DNA from 2 places in the Micromonospora cynarisoli genome. Region 2 is predicted to be linked to the other one. Evidence: predicted binding sites of a transcription regulator. Region 2 holds the regulator's gene; the other holds the start of a gene.
What was found. Region 2 encodes HspR, which represses chaperone genes until heat shock. Its sites were predicted from a motif close to TTGAGTNNNNNNNACTCAA; they were not measured.
Positions count from the first base shown of each region.

Region 1: a site for HspR is predicted at 3,978-3,996, ahead of lon (endopeptidase La). Genes of this name have one in related genera too.

Region 1 is NZ_CP130426.1:1,329,843-1,340,367, forward strand. It holds gene Q2K16_RS05555 (DEAD/DEAH box helicase) at 1-1,063, shown strand, start outside; gene Q2K16_RS05560 (DoxX family protein) at 1,120-1,491, opposite strand; gene lon (endopeptidase La) at 1,618-3,954, opposite strand; gene Q2K16_RS05570 (histone-like nucleoid-structuring protein Lsr2) at 4,197-4,544, shown strand; gene Q2K16_RS05575 (hypothetical protein) at 4,758-6,023, opposite strand; gene Q2K16_RS05580 (hypothetical protein) at 6,329-7,201, opposite strand; gene Q2K16_RS05585 (DICT sensory domain-containing protein) at 7,339-8,448, shown strand; gene Q2K16_RS05590 (helical backbone metal receptor) at 8,465-9,181, shown strand; gene Q2K16_RS05595 (CBS domain-containing protein) at 9,210-9,899, opposite strand; gene Q2K16_RS05600 (DoxX family membrane protein) at 10,126-10,525, shown strand, end outside.
Region 2 is NZ_CP130426.1:4,582,726-4,593,250, forward strand. It holds gene clpB (ATP-dependent chaperone ClpB) at 1-1,822, opposite strand, end outside; gene Q2K16_RS19710 (cation:proton antiporter regulatory subunit) at 2,092-2,592, shown strand; gene Q2K16_RS19715 (cation:proton antiporter) at 2,598-3,803, shown strand; gene Q2K16_RS19720 (hypothetical protein) at 3,979-4,410, shown strand; gene Q2K16_RS19725 (hypothetical protein) at 4,509-4,712, opposite strand; gene Q2K16_RS19730 (heat shock protein transcriptional repressor HspR) at 4,951-5,394, opposite strand; gene dnaJ (molecular chaperone DnaJ) at 5,423-6,613, opposite strand; gene grpE (nucleotide exchange factor GrpE) at 6,695-7,438, opposite strand; gene dnaK (molecular chaperone DnaK) at 7,475-9,349, opposite strand; gene Q2K16_RS19750 (ABC transporter) at 9,557-10,525, shown strand, end outside.

The sequences.
Region 1 (10,525 bases), 3.3 Mb from region 2:
CGACCCGGAGCGCATCCAGATCGGGCGGGAGCAGCCGGTGGCCGGCGAGGCCCCCCGGGTACGGCAGAGCGCCTACATCGTCACCCGGGCGCACAAGCCGGCGCTGCTGGGCCGGGTGCTGGACGTGGAGTCCCCGACGGCGGCGATCGTCTTCTGCCGCAGCCGGGAGGAGGTCGACCGGCTCACCGAGACGATGAACGGGCGGGGCTACCGGGCCGAGGCGCTGCACGGCGGGATGAGCCAGGAGCAGCGGGACCGGGTGATGGGGCGGCTGCGCGCCGGCACCGCAGACCTGCTGGTGGCCACTGACGTGGCGGCCCGGGGGCTGGACGTCGAGCAGCTCACCCACGTGGTCAACTACGACGTGCCGTCCGCGCCGGAGTCGTACGTGCACCGGATCGGCCGGGTGGGCCGGGCCGGCCGGGAGGGGGTGGCGATCACCCTGGCCGAGCCCCGGGAGCACCGGATGCTCAAGACCATCGAGCGGGTCACCGGCCAGCGGATCACCATCGACAAGATCCCGACGGTGGCCGACCTGCGCACCCGGCGGCTGGCGCTGACCCAGGCGGCGCTGCGGGAGAGCCTGCTGGAGGACGACCTGGACCCGTTCCGGGTGATCGTCGAGTCGCTGTCGGACGAGTTCGACCTGATGGAGGTGGCGCTGGCGGCGGTCAAGCTGGCCCACGAGGCGGCCCTGCCGGGCTCCGACGACGAGGAGGAGATCCCGCAGGTGGCGGTCCGCCCGCCCCGGGAGCCCCGCTCCGGGTTCGACGGCCGGGGCGGGGATCGGCGCGGCGGCCGGCCCCGCACGGGCGGCACCGCGCAGGTCTTCATCGGCCTGGGCCGCCGGGCCGGGGTCCGCCCGCAGGACCTGGTCGGCGCGATCACCGGGGAGACCCGGGTGAGCGGCCGGGACATCGGCTCGATCGAGATCGCCGACCGGTTCTCGCTGGTGGAGGTGCCGCAGGGCGTCGCCGACGAGGTGATCGCCGGGCTGCGCAACAGCACCATCAAGGGCCGCAAGGCGACCGTGCGGCGCGACCGCGGCGGCGACGGGCGCTGACCCGGACGCGACACCGGCCCGCCTCCCCGTGCGGGGTGCGGGCCGGTCGCGGCGGCTCAGAGCGGATACGGCCCGAACCGGCCCCAGGCGACGAACGCCGCCAGGACCAGCAGCACCACGGTCATCACGGTGCCGGGGTGTTCCCTGGCCCGGACGTGCACCACGATCGCGCCGGCCATCACGATGACCAGCCCGACGGCGGCCAGCGGGGTGAGCACCGTGGCGATGCCGGCGAGGCCGGGCAGGACCAGCCCCAGCGCGGCCAGCAACTCGGCCGCGCCGAGCGCCTTGACCTGGAGGGGCGGGACGTTCCTCACCCACCCCATCCGGTCGAGCAGCTTCTCCTTGGGTTGGGTGAGCTTGGTCAGTCCCGCGCCGGCGAAGATCGCGGCGAGCAGGATCTGCACGATCCAGAGGAACACGTTCACGGGAGGTCGCCTCCGAGGGGTGCCACCGGACGGTGGCGGATGCGGGAAACGGGAGGGGTCCAGGCTACGGCCCGCAGCGGCCCCCGACGCCGGGTGGAACGTCGGGGGCCGTGCGGTCGGTTCCGGTCAGGCGGCGCCGACCGGTCGACCGCCGAGCGTGTCCGCGTCGATCTCGGCCGGGCGCAACGCCAGGGCGAGCACGTCGGCCACGTCGGCCAGGGTGTGCACGGTCAGCGCCTCACGCACCTCGGTGGGCAGGTCGTCGAGGTCCGGCTCGTTGCGGGCCGGGATGATCACCTCGGTCAGGCCGGCCCGGTGCGCGGCGAGCAGCTTCTGCTTCACCCCGCCGATGGGCAGCACCCGCCCGGACAGCGTGACCTCGCCGGTCATCCCGAACTCGGGCCGTACCGGCCGGCCGGTCACCAGGGACGCCAGCGCGGTGACCATGGTGATGCCGGCGCTGGGGCCGTCCTTGGGCACCGCACCCGCCGGCACGTGCAGGTGGATCCGGCGTCCGGCCAGGACGTTCGGGTCGAGGCCGTACCGCCGCCCGTTGGCGCGCAGGTAGGACAGCGCGATGTGGGCGGACTCCTTCATCACGTCGCCGAGCTGCCCGGTGAGGGTCAGCCCCGGCTCACCGTCCATGCTGGTGGCCTCGATGAAGAGCACGTCGCCGCCGGCGCCGGTGACGGCCAGGCCGGTGGCCACGCCGGGCACCGCCGTCCGCTCGGCCGACTCCGGGGTGAACCTCGGTCGGCCCAGGTAGCGGGCCAGGGTGTCGGTGTCGACCCGGACCGGGGCCGGGTCGGTGGCCAGGGCCACGGCGACCTTGCGCAGGATCTTCGCCAGGGCCCGTTCGAGCTGCCGGACGCCCGCCTCCCGGGTGTGCTCACCGGCGATCATCGCCAGCACCCCGTCGGTGACCGTCACCTCGTCGGCGGTCAGGCCGGCCCGCTGGAGCTGCCGGGGCAGCAGGTGGTCGCGGGCGATGGCGACCTTCTCGTCCTCGGTGTACCCGTCCAGGGTGACCAGTTCCATCCGGTCCAGCAGCGGGCCGGGGATGGTCTCCACCACGTTGGCGGTGGCCAGGAAGAGCACGTCGGACAGATCGAGGTCGACTTCGAGGTAGTGGTCGCGGAAGGTGTGGTTCTGGGCCGGGTCGAGCACCTCCAGCAGGGCGGCGGCCGGGTCACCGGCGTAGCCGACGGCGAGCTTGTCCACCTCGTCGAGGAGCACCACAGGGTTCATCGAACCGGACTCGCGCAGCGCGCGGACGATCCGGCCGGGCAGCGCGCCGACGTAGGTGCGGCGGTGCCCACGGATCTCGGCCTCGTCGCGGACGCCGCCGAGGGAGACCCGGACGAAGTTGCGGCCCAGCGCCCGGGCCACCGACTCGCCGAGGCTGGTCTTGCCGACGCCGGGCGGGCCGGCGAGGGCCAGCACCGCGCCGGAGCCGCGTCCGCCGACCACCCCGAGGTCGCGCTCGGCGCGCCGGTTGCGCACCGCGAGGTACTCCAGGATGCGGTCCTTGACGTCGGCCAGGCCGGCGTGGTCGGCGTCGAGCACCGCCCGTGCCGCCGTCAGGTCGGTGTCGTCCTCGGTACGCGTGCTCCACGGCATCTCCAGCACCGTGTCCAGCCAGGTCCTGATCCAGCCCGCCTCGGGTGAGGCGTCGCTGGCCCGCTCCAGCTTGCCGACCTCGCGCAGCGCCGCCTCGCGGACCTTGTCCGGCAGGTCGGCGGACTCCACCCGGGAGCGGTAGTCGGCGGAGCCGTCCGGCTCGTCCTCGCCGAGTTCCTTGCGGATCGCGGCGAGCTGCTGGCGGAGCAGGAACTCCCGCTGGGACTTCTCCAGCCCCTCCCGGACGTCGCTGTTGATCTGCTCGGTGACCTCCTGCTCGGCCAGGTGGTCCTTCACCCAGCCGACGAGCAGTTCCAGCCGGGCGGTTACATCAGGCGCGGCGAGCAGCTCGGTCTTCTGCGCCAGGCTGAGCCACGGCGCGTAGCCGGCGGCGTCGGCCAGTTCGGACAGGTCGGTCATCCGCTCCATCGCGTCGATGACCTGCCAGGCACCCCGCTGTTGAAGCACGGAGGTCATCAGGGCGCGGTACTCGCGGGCCAGGTCGCGGGCGCGGCCGGCGGGAGCGGGTTCGTCGAGGCGGGTGGCCTCCACCCAGAGGGCCGCGCCGGGTCCGGGGACGCCGGAGCCGATCCGGGCGCGGGCGAGGCCACGCACCACGGCGGCGGGTTCACCGTCGGGAAGGCGGCCCACCTTCTCGATGGTGGCGACCGTGCCGACGGGGCCGTACTCGCCGTCGATGCGGGGGACGGCGAGCAGTGTCTTGTCGCCGCTGGCCCGGGCGGCGTCGACGGCGGCCTGGGTGGTCGGGTCGAGGGTCACCGGGATGACCATGCCGGGCAGCAGGACGACGTCGGTCAGGGGAAGTACCGGAAGGGTTGCCATCGGACACCTGCCATCACTTGAGGTTGAGCGTGTCTCACTCAAGTCACAAACCGTGCCCCGTGTTCCAACCTGTGACCCAGGACACATTCCAGCCGCACCGCCGCCGCCGCCAGCATTGGCCGTACCCGGATTTCCCAGGATTGGCGCGACCCGCCAAATGAAAGAGAGGCATATTGTTGCGGATTTGCCGTCAGATACGTCAAACTCTTAGCACACCCCGATCACCACAGGGAGTAATGGCGATGGCAAGGAAAGTAATCACCGTTCTGACCGACGACCTCGACGGCGGAAAGGCCGATCGGACCGTCGAGTTCAGCCTGGATGGGGCGGCGTACACCATCGACCTCTCCGACGAGAACGCGGGGGTGCTGCGCAAGGCGCTCGACGCCTACATCACCGCTGGCCGTCGAATGGGCCGAGGTGCCGTCGAAGCCGGTCGCCCGGCCCGCCGCCCCGCCCGGCCCGGCGTCTCGGGAATGGACCGCGAGCAGAACCGCGCCATCCGGGAATGGGCGACCAAGAACGGACACGAAATCTCCGAGCGCGGGCGCATCCCGGTCTCGGTCGTGGAGGCGTGGAAGAACCGCTGACGGCGGGCCGGACCACGAACGGACACGCCGGGGTCACGCTGGGATATCAGCGTGACCCCGGCGTTTTCGTCCGTGTCCACACTTTCCACCCGGCGACCCCGCACCGAAAACGTCCGCCGGTACGCTGCCCGCCCGCCGGACGTGCCCGGCGGACACGGAACTGCGGGCCACCCCGGAGGTTCCCGGGATGGCCCGCAGTCGTCGCCGGTCGGGTCAGTTGACCCGGATGCGCACCACGTCGAAGGCGGGGGTCTGGTTGGCCCGCTCCATCATCGGCACCCGGTGCGAGCCGTCACCGGCCCAGACCGCGCACTGCGCCGTACCCGACTGCGGCAGGCCCGGGATCTGGATGGTCACGTCGTCGGCCTGGTTGCCGCCCTTGCCGTCCTCGGTGGCCACGAAGAACGCCGGCACGTCCTGCGGGTTCGAGGGCGCCTGGTTGGTGTTCTGGAGCATCCGGCAGGCGGTGTGGAAGTGACCGCGGGTCAGGCCCTGACCGTTGAGCACCGAACTCTCCAGGTAGTAGCCGCCCTGGCCGGCAGCCAGGAACCGGTCACGGACCAGGTTTCGGGTGGAGACCTTCAGGGTGAAGGCCTGGTTGCGCCGCACCTGGTTGGGGAACTGGGTGATCAGCAGCGACGGGTTGTTGGCCGCCGCGCCCACCTCACCGAACGCGGTGCTGACGCACCGGTTGCCGTTCTGGAAGCCGTCGTGCGCCTGCAACCGGCTGTTGGCGCAGTCCTTCGCCAGCACGCCCAGGGCGTTGCCGTTGTTCCCGCCGTTGTTGTTCTGGCCGCCGTTGTTCCCGTTGTTGCCGCCGTTGTTGTTCTGGCCGCCGTTGTTGCCGTTCTGGCCACCGTTGTTGGCGGCCACCTGGCAGCCGGCGAGCTGCTCCAGGCCCTGCGGGCGCTGGGCGAAGCGACCGATCGCGGTGGCGATCCGGTTCAGCGCCGACCGGCGCTTGTCGGCCAGCGGGCCGAGGATGGCGTTGTCGATGAACGCCTGACCGTTGCGCCCCTCCGCCGCCAGCCGCCTGTTGGCGTCGTCGATCTGGGTCTTGAGCAGGGCGAGTTCCTTGTCCACCTCGGCCTTGGCCTGGGCCGGGATCTGCGGCAGCCGGGGGGTGACCTCCGGGCAGGCCACCGTCGAGGCGAGGGTGGTCACCGGCGCGTTGCCGGCCTTGACGGCCTGGCACTCGGCGACGGACATCTGCCCGTCACCCCAGTGGTTGCGGACCCACCTGCCGTTCTGCCAGGTCTGGGTGGTGCTGCCACGCCCGCTCGGCGAGGTTGCACCGGGGCTCGGTGCGACGCAGGCCGACGAGACGTTGCGGGTCTGCTGCCTCGGCTTGTCCCCGGCCGAGGAGATCTGGGTGACGGCGGCGATACCGCCGAAGACGACGAGCGCACCGACCGCCGCCAGCAGCCGCTTGCTCCGCGCGTTACCGGATGACCGGCGTGCCCCTGTGGACCTGCGCATCGAATTGCTCTCCTTCTCGATCCGGTACCTGACTCGCGCCCCCGACGAGGAGACCCTTTCCGGGCCGGTCACCCCCGCCGGAGACACTGCGACGTTCCGGTCGCACGTCGATGGCCGACGATGCCTTTCCGCACCGTCCGCCGCGTCGGGTGGCGCGGCTGGGAAGATCCTGTCCATTCCCGCTTAGGTACGGGCCGGCATCGGCGAAGGTTCAACGCGGATCGAGGAATCCCCGACCGTTTTCCGGGCGGGCCGCAATGTCACCAACCGTCGCCGGAAAATGACGGCGGGTCGTTCGGCGGCGGTCAGTCCCCGCAGAGGTGATCGAACGCGAACGGGGCGGCCAGCTCGTCGCGCCGGTCCCGCAGGGCGCGGATCTGCCGGCGCAGGTCATCCCGGTCGAGCAGGGCCGGTTCCTCGTGCTCCGCCCCGGCCAGCCGGTCGCCCACCGCCACCGCCGCGAGATCCTCGGCCAGCCGGCCCGGGTCCACCCCGCAGCGCAGCCGCGCCTCGTGCACCGTGACCCGCTCCACCAGGCACCGGCCGGGACGCACCTCGACCCAGCTCCATCCCTCGGCCGTCCCGTCGCGCCAGCACACGTGCAACCCGCGCACGATCGGGTCGCTGAGCCGCCGCGACACGTACGCCTCGACGGCCGCCGCCCGGGACAGCGCGCCGAGGTCGTTGACCGGCCCGGTACGCCCGTCCGGCAGCCGCCCGACGATGTCCCGGAAGCCCACCGGGGTGTCGTCCGACCCGTCCGGGGCGGCCCCGGCGGCGTAGGCGCGCGCGTCGATGACGTACGTGACGATGCGTCGGCCGTGCCCGGCGGCCCGCAGCGTCGGCGAGCCGATCCGCAGCACCGGCAGGCCCACGGCGGCGCACACCGCGGCGGCCATCCGCCCGGCCCGCTGCCCGGCCGACCCCGGGGGCGCGGTCGGGCCGACGGTCAGGGCGAACAGCGGCACACCGGTGTCGGCCGCGCAGACGACGTGGTCGAACTCCTCGCGCAGGGCGGAACTCCACTGGTGCCCGGTGACCCCGGCCGGCCGGCGCGTCACCAGGTCACCGAGCCGGCGGGCGGCGTACACGGCCTGGCCGGCCCGGACGAACAGCGGCGCGGCACCGGCCGGGACCGGCCGCAGCCGGGCACCGTCGTCGGTGGCGGTACGCGTCATCGGAGGTCCGTCCGTGGCAGGCGAGGGTGACCGGCCGAGTCTAGGACGTCGACCGCGGTCACCGCCCCGCCGGTTCGGACGACGGACGCGGCACCAGGCGGTTGGTGCGCCCCGGGCGCGATCTCTACGCTCACGGGGTGCTGCACGACGGACCGGCCCCGGAACTGTTGACCAAGCGGAGTCTCGTCACGGTCTCCCACGCCATCGAGCGGTCGGCGCTGGCCACCGCCGAGGACGGCCCGCTGGTGGTGATCGCCCTGTTCCAGCGGATGCCGTACTTCCTGCGGGAGCGGGAACGCTACGCCCGGATCGCGGCGGGTGCGGCGGTCACCGTCGTCGGGCTGGTCGGGCAGCCACCGCCGGAGGTGCCCGCCGGGGCGTACCCGGTGACGCTCGACGACACCGAGGAGCTGGCCCGGGAGTGGAGCGTGGTGGCGCTGACCCCCCGGTTCGGGGCGAGCCTGGTGGCCCGGGACCGCCGGGAGGCGGTGCCGGCCGACACGTTGGAGCAGGGGCGGCTCTTCGCCGGCCGCTGGGGGTTCCGCCGCGACGAGGCGCTGCACGAGGTGATCCGGCTGCGCACCCAGCTCGGCGACCGGCTACCCCCGGCCGCACTGACCGCGATCGACCAGGTGCTGCACCGGGTGCGGGACCTGCCGGCGACCCCCGGGGAGAGCCGGGCCGAGGCGGCGTTACGGCTGATGGCCGAGCGCGCCGAACGCGCCCACCGCAGCGGTCCGGGCCGGCACGCCGAGCCGGTGGACGGCCCGCCGGGGCTGGTGGACGAGCCGACGTTGCGCCGCTGGACCGGGATGGACGGGGTGACCGCCGCCGGCACCCTGCCGGTGGCCCTGATCGGGGTACGCGTCGGTGAGCCGGCCGGCGCACCGGAACGGTTCGGACGCCGCAGCGCGGCACGCGAGGCACAGGCCGTGATCGCCGCGCTGACCGCCCCGCTGCGCCCGGTCGACCGGGCCGTCCGCCTCACCCCCGACGAGTACCTGCTGGTGCTGCCGGCGTTGACCCGGGAGGAGGCGTTGGCGGTGGCCGGTCAGGTGCACGACTGCGTCGCCGGGCTGGCCCGGTCGTACCCGTTCGTGTCCTTCGCGGTGCACACGGCGGTCACCGTGACCGACCGGCGGCCGTTGCCGGTGGCCGAGGTGCGGCACGCCGTCGAGTGGGCGGCCCGGGAGGGTGTGCCGGTGGCCACCGTGGCCCGGGAGACCGTCGCCAGCGCCGCCCACTGAGGACGGGGAGGACGACGTGCGGGTGGTCTCGTTGGTGCCGTCGCTGACCGAGGCGGTGGCGGTGACCGTGCCGGAGCTGTTGGTCGGCGCGACCGACTGGTGCGTGCACCCGGCAGGGTTGGACGTGGCCCGGGTCGGCGGCAGCAAGTACCCCGACCTGGACCGGGTCCGGGCGCTGCGGCCGGACCTGGTGCTGCTCAACGTGGAGGAGAACCGCCGCGTCGACGCGGACGCGCTCACCGCGGCCGGGGTGCCGGTGCTGGTCACCTACCCCCGGACCGTGCCGCAGGCCCTCGACGAGCTGGCCGGGGTGCTCGCCGCGCTCGGGGTCACCGGGGAGCCCGGCTGGCTGACCGACGCCCGCCGGGCCTGGGCCGCGCCCGCCGTCCCCGACGGCCCCCGGCGGGCCGTGGTGCCGGTGTGGCGGCGGCCGTGGGTGGTGCTCGGCGGGGACACCTTCGCCGGGGACGTGCTGCGCCGGCTCGGCGTGGTCAACGTGTACGACGACGACCCGGACCGCTATCCGCGTCCCGACCTCGACGCGCTGCGGGCCCGCCGGCCCGACCTGGTGGTCCTCCCCGACGAGCCCTACGCGTTCACCGCCGACGACGGGCCGGACGCCTTTCCCGGCGTCCCCTGCGCGCTGGTCTCCGGCCGCCACCTCACCTGGTACGGCCCGTCGCTGGCCGAGGCACCGGGCCTGCTCGCCGCCCAACTGGCCGCCCCGGTCTGACCGCCTGCCCCGGCGGGCCGGGTGCGGGTCAGGCCACCGGGGTGATCCCCCGCTCGGTCAGTCCGGCGTCGTCCACGTCGTACCCGATGGTGCTGGTGACCTGGACCACCCCGCTGACCTGGCCGGCGAGTTTCTCCGCCAGCTCTGCGGCGGTCCGCCGGTCCAGCCGGCCGTCCAACCGCACCGCGCCGTCGCGGACCTGCACGGTGACCAGCCCGTCCCGCACGGCCAGCACCCGGCGCAGCACCTCCTGCACCACGTCCTCGCGGATCTCGGCGTCGGTGCGCAGGTGCACCCGCAGCAGGTCGCTGCGGGTGACGATGCCGACCAGCCGGCCCAGGTCGTCCAGGACGGGCAGCCGCTTGACCGCCTCCCGGTCCATCAGCCGGGCCGCCGCCGGCAGCGACGCCCCCGGGTGGGTGGTGACGGCCGGCGCGGTCATCAGCTCCCTCGCCAGCAGCGCCCCGGCCTTCTCCCGGGACACCCGACGTCGCCGCCCGGTGAACACCCGACGCTCCTCCTGCGCCCCGGAGTGCTCCACCTTGTGCAGCAGGTCCGCCTCGGACACCACCCCCAGCACCCGACGGAAGTCGTCCACCACAGGCACCGCGCTGACGCCCCGGCGGATCAGCATGTCGACGATCACCCGGTACGGGGTCTCCTCCCCCACCGTGGCGACCTCCCGGGTCATCACGTCGTCCACCTGCCACGTCCTCATCACGACCTCCTAGCCCGGTTCTCCCGTCCGACGCTAGGGCCGCGCCGACCGGCCGGGGCAGGGGCGGGTGGACCGGTCACCCGGAGGTCGAAGGTCCCGTCCGGACGCCCGCACCAGGGGACTTAGGTCCCGCCCCGGCACGGACCGGTCGGCCCTGCCGGGACCGCGCCGACCGGCGTGGAATGTAACTGCCACCGGGAAGTGCGGTGCCAGGCAGAGAAGGGACGTGGAGACCATGACCGCGACGATCGAGCGGAACACCACCGCCAGGACCATCGCACCGGTGGCCGGAACCGAGACCACCCGCCAGCGGGCCGCCCGGTTCGTCTGGGCCGGAACCCGGCTGGCCCTCGGCTGGATCTTCCTCTGGGCGTTCCTGGACAAGCTGTTCGGTCTCGGCCACGAGACCGCGGCGAAGAACGCCTGGATCAACGGCGGCAGCCCGACCAAGGGGTTCCTCGCCTTCGGCGCGAAGGGTCCGTTCCAGGGGCTCTACCAGGACATCGCCGGGGCGGCCTGGGCGGACTGGCTGTTCATGATCGGTCTGGCCGGGATCGGGGTGGCCCTGCTGCTCGGCATCGGGATGCGGATCGCCGCCGTCGCCGGTGGCCTGCTCATGGTGCTGA
Region 2 (10,525 bases):
ACAGGAAGCTGCCGGTGGGGCGGTCCGGATCGGCGACGCCGGCCCGCGCCCGGCGTACCGCGTCGGAGACGGCGCCCACGGCCTCGGCCTGGCCGACTACGCGGCTGCCCAGCGACTCCTCCATCCGCAGCAGCTTGGCGGTCTCGCCCTCCAGGAGCCGACCGGCCGGGATGCCCGTCCAGGAGGCGACGACGGCGGCGATGTCGTCCGCGCCGACCTCCTCCTTGAGCATCGCGCCGTCGGCCTGGAGCCGGGCCAGCTCCTGCTCGGCCGTCGCCAGGTCGGCCTTGAGCGCCGGAATCCGGCCGTAACGCAGCTCGGCGGCGCGTTCCAGCTCGCCGTCGCGTTCGGCCCGCTCGGCCTCGCCGCCGAGGCGTTCCAACTCCTCCTTGGCGGTGGAGAGCTTGGTGATGTGGCTCTTCTCGGTCTGCCAGCGCTCGGACAGCGCGGTGAGCTGCTCACGCTTGTCGGCCAACTCCTTGCGCAGCCGGTCCAGCCGCTCGGCGGAGGCGGCGTCGGGCTCCTTGGCCAGCGCCATCTCCTCGATCTCCAGCCGGCGTACCGCCCGCTCGATCTCGTCCACCTCCACCGGCCGGGAGTCGATCTCCATCCGGAGCCGGGACGCGGACTCGTCGACCAGGTCGATCGCCTTGTCCGGCAGGAACCGGTCGGTGATGTACCGGTCGGACAGCGACGCGGCGGCGACCAGTGCGGCGTCGGTGATCCGGACGCCGTGGTGCACCTCGTAGCGTTCCTTGAGGCCGCGCAGGATGCCGATGGTGTCCTCGATGGTCGGCTCGCCGACCAGCACCGGCTGGAACCGGCGCTCCAGGGCCGGGTCTTTCTCGATGTGCTCGCGGTACTCGTCGAGGGTGGTCGCGCCGACCATCCGCAGCTCACCCCGGGCGAGCATCGGCTTGAGCATGTTGCCGGCGTCCATCGAGCCCTCGCCCTTGCCCGCGCCGACCACCGTGTGCAGCTCGTCGAGGAAGGTGATGACCTGCCCGTTCGAGTTCTTGATCTCCTCCAGGACGGACTTGAGCCGTTCCTCGAACTGCCCCCGGTACTGCGCACCGGCGACCATCGCGCCGAGGTCGAGCGAGACCAGCTTCTTGTCCCGCAGCGACTCGGGCACGTCGCCGGCCACGATCCGCTGGGCCAGGCCCTCGACGATCGCGGTCTTGCCGACGCCCGGCTCGCCGATCAGCACCGGGTTGTTCTTGGTACGCCGGGAGAGCACCTGGATCACCCGACGGATCTCCGAATCCCGGCCGATCACCGGGTCGATCTTGCCGTCCCGGGCGCTGGCGGTGAGGTCGACGCCGTACTTGGCCAGTGCCTGGTAGGTCTGCTCCGGGTCGGCGGTGGTGACCCGCCGGTCTCCGCCGCGCACGGTCGGGAACGCGGCGACCAGGTTCTCCTCGGTGGCCCCGGCGGCCTTCAGCGCGTTGGACACCGCGCCGCCCACCCGGGCCAGGCCGGCGAGCAGGTGCTCGGTGGAGGTGTACTCGTCGCCGAGCGGCCGGGCGATCTGCTCGGCGGCGCCGATGGCGTTGACGAATTCGCGGGCGAGGGTCGGCTCGGCGATGCTGGACCCACGGGCGGCGGGCAGCGCGTCGACCGAGCGCTGCGCGACCCGGCGCAGCTCGGCGGGGTCGGCACCCACGGCGCGCAGCAGGCCGGCGGCGGTGGAACCGTCGGTGTCGAGCAGGGCCAGCAGCAGGTGCCAGGGTTCCACGGTGGCGTGACCACGCTGGTTGGCCAGCGCGACCGCACCGGTGATGGTTTCGCGGCTCTTGGTGGTGAGTCGTTCCGTGTTCATGGGCTCCCCCGGGATCGGCGTGTCCACTAGTAAGAGACACCACCAGAGTTGAGCCTATTCCGCTCAACTCTGCCAACGTGGCGTGGGTCACACCACCTGAGCGACGTCGGCCCCGTTGCGGTGTCGAGCGGGGCGGGACGCCGCAGCACGGCCCCGATGAGTGGATCTTCGTGGCGTGGACGGTCACGGGCGGTGGCGGGGTGGCACGCTCGCCAGCAGGGCAGACGTCCGGCGGGCCGAGGTGGAGGGCAGGGTATAGCCTCTCGTCCGTGCGAGTACGTGTCGAACAGACCGCCCTACCGGGAATCGGCGTCCGTCATGACCTGATGACGGAGTCCGGTCGCCGGCTCGGGGTGGTCTCCCACCGCAATGGCCGCCGCGACCTGGTCCTCTACGACCCGGACGATCCCGACTCCTGTCAGCACGACATCCCGCTGACCGACGACGAGGCGGAGGCCCTTGCCGACATCCTCGGCGCGTCGCTGATGCTGGGTCAGCTCTCCGGTCTGCGCGAGCAGGCGGCCGGGCTGCTCACCGAACAGATCGCCATCCCGGCGGGGTCGAAGTACGTCAACAAGCGGCTCGGCGACACCAAGGCACGCACCCGGACCAGCGCCTCGATCGTGGCGGTGCTCCGACAGGGCGAGGTCAACGTCTCGCCCGATCCCACCTTCCGCTTCGCGGCCGGTGACGTGGTGGTGGTGGTCGGCACCCGGCAGGGTCTCGACGGGGTGACCGCCATCCTCGCCGACAGTGACCCGGACGGCTGAGGCGGATGCACGAAACCACAACTCTACTTGTCGAAGTCGGCGCTCTCCTCCTGCTGCTCGGGCTGCTCGGTCGGCTCAGCCGCCGGTTCGGCGTCTCCCCCATCCCGCTCTACCTGCTCGCCGGCCTCGCGTTCGGCCACGGCGGTCTGCTGCCGCTGGCCGCGAGCGAGGAGTTCTTCGCCGTCGGCGCCGAGATCGGCGTCATCCTGCTGCTGGTCATGCTCGGCCTGGAGTACAGCGCCAACGAACTGGTCGGCAATCTACGCTCGGCGGCCCCGGCCGGCCTGATCGACGCGGTCCTCAACGCCCTGCCCGGGTTCGGTTTCGCGCTGCTGCTCGGTTGGGGCTGGGTGGCAGCCGTGGTGCTCGGCGGCATCACCTGGATCTCGTCCTCCGGGGTGATCGCCAAAGTGCTCGGCGACCTCGGCCGGGTCGGTAACCGGGAAACCCCGGTCATCCTCTCCGTGCTGGTCATCGAGGACCTGGCGATGGCGCTCTACCTGCCGCTGGTGACCGCGCTGCTGGCCGGTGTGGGCCTGGTCAAGGGCGGCATGGCGCTGGGCATCGCGGTGCTCACCGTGGTGGTCGTGCTGGTCGTCGCCATCCGCTTCGGCCACCTGATCTCCGCCGCCCTGTCGGCGAAGGACCCGGAGGCGCTGCTGCTCGGGGTGCTCGGCCTGACCCTGCTGGTGGCCGGGATCGCCGCCCGGCTCCAGGTCTCCGCCGCCGTCGGGGCGTTCCTGGTCGGCATCGCCCTATCCGGGCCGGTGGCGCACCACGCCACCGAGCTGCTCTCCCCGCTGCGGGACCTGTTCGCCGCCGTCTTCTTCGTCTTCTTCGGCCTGGTCACCGACCCCCGGGACATGCCGCCGGTGCTGCTGCCCGCGTTGCTGCTGGCCGTGGTCACCATGGGGACGAAGCTGGTCACCGGTTACCTGGCGGCCCGGCGGGCCGGGATCGCCGAGCCCGGCCGTTGGCGGGCCGGCTTCGCCCTGATGCCCCGTGGTGAGTTCTCCATCGTCATCGCCGGTCTCGCGGTCGCCGCCGGCACCGTCGAGCCCCGGCTGGCGGCGCTCGCCACGGCGTACGTGCTGATCACCGTGGTCACCGGCCCGATGCTCGCCCGACTGCCCGACATGCCCTGGTTCAAGCAGCGGCTCCGGCGGAGGATCGCCGCCCGCCAGCCCCGACCGGTGCCCGCCACGGAGTGAGTTTCGCCTGGCCAGGTCGACCACACGGGTCGGCCTGGCCAGGGCATCCGTTGTCGAATTGCTTCCCGGCAGGTCTTCCGCCGGCCGGGTGGCGGCGGCTAGCGTTGCGCCCCAGCAGACCAGGGGCTCGCGGGCGGACGGAGGCATCCCGCGGGCGTGAGCGGGAAGGTTGCCGGTGAGCGCGCACGGTCCGACGTTCCGCGGCTTCGCCAACCCCGTCGACCCGTCACCGGCGGAGTTGCGGGCCTGGGCGTACCAACCCGACTCGGTGCCGTTGACCTCGCTACCCCAGGACTGGGACCTGCTGGTGGCGGGTGATCACCTGGTGCTCACCCTCTTCGAGCTGGCGCGGGACCCGGCCTGCCCGGCGCGCCGTTTCGCCCTGCACTGCCTCTACATCTACGCCGCCGACGGCATCCGGACGAAGTTCCGCGCCCATCCCCGGCGTCGGTTCCGCAAGCTGGTGGAGCAGGCCGAGCGCGACGGCGACGAACTGGTGCGCAACTGGGCGCACAACAGCCGGATGCTGCTGGCCCGGCAGGAACTGTTCACCTACCACGACTGGTGCGAGGGTGGCCTGGTCCGGGACAACCGCCGCCTCGGCTGACGTCGCGGTCGGGCCGGGCCCGTCCGCACCGCGCCCGGACGGCGAACGGGCCGGGGCCCCCCGTGGGTCCCGGCCCGCACGTCGGCGGATCGTCAGCGTCACGATCCGCCCTGCTCACGGCGTTTCGCCTCGGTCTGCTTCCGGTCCTTCCCGGGAGCGTTCCGGTCGGCGAACCTGCCGTCCTTCACCGTGTCGGAGAACTTGCCCTCGGTGACCCGGTCGAACTTCTCCCGGACGTTCTCGGCCACCCGGTTGAGCCGTTCCTCCGCCTGCCGGGCCAGGTTCTTCGCCGATTCCGCCACGGTTCCCCCCACCCTCAGAGTCCGGATTAGTCCGCTTACGCCTGATTCACAGGTTAACGGGACACCCCTGCCCGTGGCGGGGGAATGCGTAATCCCCGCCGGCTGGAGTCCCCGCCTCGGGAGATCCACTCCAGATACGCCGAATAGCGGCATCCCGTCGAGGGGACACCGCTATTCGCAGCCAGAAGTGTCGATCATGCCGGGCCGGCCCCGGACGGCGCGGCGGAGCAGCGGAGGATCAGCGGCCGGGGGCGCGGCGGGGACGCCACACCACCAACGCCGTCGAGGTCCGGTTCGTCGGCACCAGGTCGCCCCGGGAGAACCCGCTGGCCAGCGTCTCCAGCTCGGCGATCCGCCGGTACGCGGCGGCCAACTCCGCCTCCAGCCGGGCCACCCGCTGCTGGGCCTGCTCCACCAGGCGTTCCAGCCCGATGATCCGCTTCACCCCGGCCAGATTGACGCCCTCGTCCTGGCTGAGCCGCTGCACCTCGCGCAGCAGGACGACGTCCCGCACGCTGTAGCGTCGGCCGCCACCGGCCGCCCGGCCGGCCTGCACCAGGCCGAGCCGGTCGTACTGGCGCAGCGTCTGCGGGTGCATTCCCGCCATCCGTGCCGCAACCGAGATCATCAGCACCTTGGCCTCGTAGGCAGGGTCACCCGAACCCACGAACCCGTCCGACATCCCACTCACCTCCGCACCCGTCCACCGGTCAACCGACCCGACGCACCCGCGCGTCGAGATGCTCCCGGGCCGCCGGCGGCGTCGCGTCGGCGAACGACTCCAGCGCCGCCCGCGCCTCGTCCGACACCGTCGCCGGCACCACCACGTCCAGCGTGACCAGCAGGTCGCCGGCCCGCCCGTCCCGTCGTACGACACCCTTGCCCCGGGCCCGCAGCACCCGCCCGGACGGGGTGCCCGGCGGGACGCGCAGGGTCACCGCGCCGTCCAGCGTCGGCACCCGCAGGTCGGTGCCGAGTACCGCCTCGGCGAAGGTGATCGGCACGGCCAGCGTCAGGTCGTCACCGGTACGCCCGAACAGGTCGTCCGGCCGGACCTTCACCTGCACGAACAGGTCGCCCGCCGGCCCCCCGCGCTGCCCCGGCTCGCCCCGCCCGGCCAGCCTGATCCGCTGGCCGTCGGCCACCCCGGCGGGGAACCGGACGGTGAGCGTGCGGGTCTTGGTGACCCCGCCGGTGCCCTGGCACTCGGGGCACTTCTCCTCGACGACCGTCCCGACGCCCTGGCAGTTGCGGCACGGCTCGGAGAAGCTGAACGACCCCTGGTCCCGGGTGGTCACCCCGGCACCGTGGCAGACCGGGCAGGCGGTCGGCTGGGTGCCCGGCTTCGCGCCGTTGCCGTGGCAGGTGTCGCAGACCCCTGGCGCGCGCAACGTCAACGGCAGGGTGACACCCCGGACGGCGTCGCCGAAGTCGAGGGCGACCTCGGCCTCCACGTCCCGGCCCCGGGCCGGGCCACGCGCCCGGGTCGGGCCGGCGGCACCGCCACCGCCACCGCCACCGGAGAAGATCGAACTGAACAGGTCGGTGAAGCCGCCGCCACCGAACCGGCTGTCCCCGCCACCGCCGCCGAACAGGTCGGAGACGTCGAACGGGGTCCCGCCGGGCTGACCCGCGCCGCGCGCGCCCCGACGGAACGCGCCCGAGCCGAACAGCGAGCGCATCTCGTCGTACTCGCGGCGTTTGGCGTCGTCGCCGAGCACCGCGTACGCCTCGGAGACGGCCTTAAACCGCTCCTCGGCCTTCGGGTCACCGGGGTTGTGGTCCGGGTGCGACTCCCGGGCCAGCTTCCGGTACGACTTCTTGATCTCGTCCGAGGAGGCGGACTTCTCCACGCCCAACGTGGCGTAGAAGTCCTTCTCGATCCAGTCCTTGGAACTCACCGGTCCACCCCCTTCCGTGAGATGTGGCCCGGTCGCCCCGCCCACCGTTGCGGGCGGGCGGGGCGACCGGATGGCCGTGCACTATTCCGGGTCGGCGACCGCGACCATGGCCGGCCGCAGCAGCCGCTCGCCGAGCAGGTAACCCCGACGCATCACCTGCACGCAGGTGGGCTCGTCGACGTCCGGTGAGGTCTGGTGCGCGACCGCCTCGTGCCGGGTCGGGTCGAACGGGTCGCCCTGCTCGCCGAAGGGCGTCAGGCCGAACTTGCCCAGTGCCGTGGTGAGCTGCTCGGCCACCGTGCCGAACGGCCCGACCAGGTCGCCGTGTTCCCGGGCCCGGTCCAGGTCGTCCAGGATGGGCAGCAGCGCGGCGAGCACCGAACCGGTCGCCTGCTCCTGGACCACACCCCGGTCCCGGTCCACCCGCTTGCGGTAGTTGGCGTACTCCGCCGACACCCGTTGCAGGTCCCGGGTCCGCTCGTCCAGCTCGGCCCGGAGGGCTTCCAGCTCGGCCCCGAGCGGGGAGCCCGTGGCGCTGCCGTCGACCGGCTGCGCGGGGGCGTCCACCACCGGCGGACCGGTCGGCGCCGGATCGTCGAGGGCGGTGGCCTCGGTCTCGATCTCGTCGACCACCACCTCGGACTCCTCGACCAGCCCCTCGGCCGGGACGTCGGCCCCGGCGTCGGCGGCGGCGGGCGTCTCCTCGGTCTTGCCGAGCTTGCGGTTGTCCCGGATGACGACCCGCGGCCCGTCGTCGGTGGGCGCGGAGCCACCCGGCGTCGACCCGGAGGTGCCCGGGTCGGCGGCTCGTGGCTTCTCCGTCATACGACTACCTCGTTCCCTGTGCGGTGGCGCGGACCGTCACTTCTTGTCCTCGTCCACGATCTCCGCGTCGACCACGTCGTCCGGGCCGCCCGCCTTCGGGGCCCCGGCGGCACCGGCGGCACCGGCTCCGGCACCCGCGCCCGCACCGGCCGCGCCCGGCTGCTCCCCCTGCTCGGTCTGCTGCGAGTAGAGCAGCGAACCGGCCTGCTGGGAGACCTGGGCGAGCCGCTCGTGGGCCGCCTTGATCTTCTCGATGTCCTGGCCGCCGAGCGCGCCGCGCAGCTCACCGAGGGCCTCGTTGAGCTGCTCCCGGTTCTCCGTGGGCAGCTTGTCGCCGCTCTCGGCGAGGAACTTCTCGGTCTGCCACTGGAGCGCCTCGGCCACGTTGCGGGTCTCGGCCTCCTCCCGGCGACGCTTGTCGTCGTCGGCGTGCTCCTCGGCGTCCCGGCGCATCCGCTCGATGTCGTCCTTCGGCAGCGACGAGCCGCCGGTGATCGTCATCTTCTGTTCCTTGCCGGTGCCCAGGTCCTTGGCGTGCACGTTGACGATGCCGTTGGCGTCGATGTCGAAGGTGACCTCGATCTGCGGCACGCCGCGCGGCGCCGGCGGGAGGCCGGTCAGCTCGAAGGTGCCGAGCTTCTTGTTGTACGCCGCGATCTCCCGCTCGCCCTGGAACACCTGGATCAGCACCGACGGCTGGTTGTCGTCGGCCGTGGTGAAGACCTCGGAGCGCTTGGTCGGGATGGTGGTGTTGCGCTCGATGAGCTTGGTGAAGATGCCGCCCTTGGTCTCGATGCCCAGGCTCAGCGGGGTCACGTCGAGCAGCAGGACGTCCTTGACCTCACCCTTGAGCACGCCCGCCTGCAGGGCCGCGCCGACGGCGACGACCTCGTCCGGGTTGACGCCCTTGTTCGGGTCGCGGCCGGTGAGCTGCTTGACCAGGTCGGTCACGGCCGGCATCCGGGTGGAGCCGCCGACCAGGATCACGTGGTCGACGTCGGCGATCTTGATGCCGGCGTCCTTCACGGCCTGCTCGAACGGGCCCTTGCAGCGGTCCAGCAGGTCCTGCGTCATCCGCTGGAACTCGGCGCGGCTGAGCGTCACGTCCAGGTGCAGCGGGCCGGCCGAGCCGGCGGTGATGTACGGCAGGTTGATGTTGGTGGTGGTGGCCGCCGACAGCTCGATCTTGGCCTTCTCGGCCGCCTCGCGGAGCCGCTGGAGCGCCATCTTGTCCTGGCCCAGGTCGATGCCGTGCTCGCCCCGGAACGTCTTCACCAGGTGGTCGATGATGCGCTGGTCCCAGTCGTCGCCGCCGAGCTGGTTGTCACCGCTTGTCGACTTGACCTCGACGACGCCCTCGGCCAGCTCCAGCAGGGACACGTCGAAGGTGCCGCCACCGAGGTCGAAGACCAGGACGGTCTGCTCCTTGGAGCCCTTGTCCAGCCCGTACGCCAGGGCCGCGGCGGTCGGCTCGTTGACGATCCGCAGCACGTTGAAGCCGGCGATCTCGCCGGCCTCCTTGGTGGCCTGGCGCTGGCCGTCGTTGAAGTAGGCGGGCACGGTGATCACCGCGTCGGTGATCTGCTCACCCAGGTAGGCCTCGGCGTCCCGCTTGAGCTTCATCAGCGTGCGCGCCGAGATCTCCTGCGGGGTGTACTTCTTGCCGTCGATGTCGACGGTCCAGTTGGTGCCGATCTCCCGCTTGACCGAGCGGATGGTCCGGTCCGGGTTGGTCACCGCCTGGCGCTTGGCGACCTCACCGACGAGCACCTCCCCGTTGCGGGCGAACGCGACGATCGACGGGGTCGTCCGCGAGCCCTCAGCGTTGGCGATGACGGTGGGCTCACCGCCCTCGAGAACGCTGACGCAGGAGTTCGTCGTGCCGAGGTCGATACCGACCGCACGTGCCATCTTCGCTTCCTCGCTTCGTAACGGATGGGCAGGTCAGAGGGCCTGCCCGGCGGGCCGCCCGGAGCGACCGCACCACAAGTTGAGTGAACTTGACTCAATAGTGCCACGCGATCGCCAAAGCGCAAGTCGAGTTGAGCCGACCCGACGCAACCTGACCGTTACTACCCTCCGGTTGTCTCTGTTGCATCGGTCGGGCACGCTTTAGCGGTGACGACGCACGGCGATCCCGCCACCCGGTCCGGCGCGCCCCCCGTCGCCGCCCGCACCGGGTCGTCGGAGACCGACGAGACGCCGCCCGGCCCCACCGGAGACGGCCTGCCCGCCGCCCTCACCGGCCTGCGGGCCGCGATCGGTGCGGCCCGGTTCCCGCTGGCGCTGCCCTCGGCCGAGCCGGCGCGGCACACCGGCCGGGCGCTGACCGACCAGCTCGACGACTACCTGCTGCCCCGGCTGGCCCGACTCGACGCCCCGCTGCTCGTGGTCGTCGGCGGCTCCACCGGCGCGGGCAAGTCCACCCTGGTCAACAGCCTGGTCCAGGCCCGGGTCAGCGCCGCCGGGGTGCTGCGCCCCACCACCCGCTCCCCGGTGCTGGTCTGCAACCCCGCCGACGCCGCCTGGTTCCGCCAGGGCGAGCTGCTGCCCGGCCTGACCCGCACCAACGAGCCCAGCGAGGACCCGGGCACCCTGCACCTGGTCACCGCCCCCGCGCTCGCACCGGGGCTGGCCTTCCTCGACGCCCCCGACATCGACTCGGTGGTCGACGCCAACCGTGCCCTCGCCGGCCAACTGCTCGCCGCCGCCGACCTCTGGCTCTTCGTCACCACCGCCGCCCGGTACGCCGACGCCGTCCCCTGGGAACTGCTGCGCACCGCCCGCTCCCGGGGGGCCTCGATCGCCATGGTGCTCGACCGGGTGCCCCCCGAGGCCGCCGACGAGATCGCCGCCCACCTGTCCGAGATGCTCGCCGCCCAGGAGCTGGGCGCGGCGCCGCTGTTCGTCCTGCCCGAGACCTGGGTCGACGGCCAGGGTCTGCTGCCCGACCGGGTGACCGCGCCGCTGGGCGGCTGGTTCGCCCGGCTCGCCGCCGACGCCGAGGCCCGCGCCGCCGTGGTCCGGCAGACCCTGGACGGTGCGCTCGCCTCGCTGCACCCCACGGTCGAGGCGCTCGCCGACGCC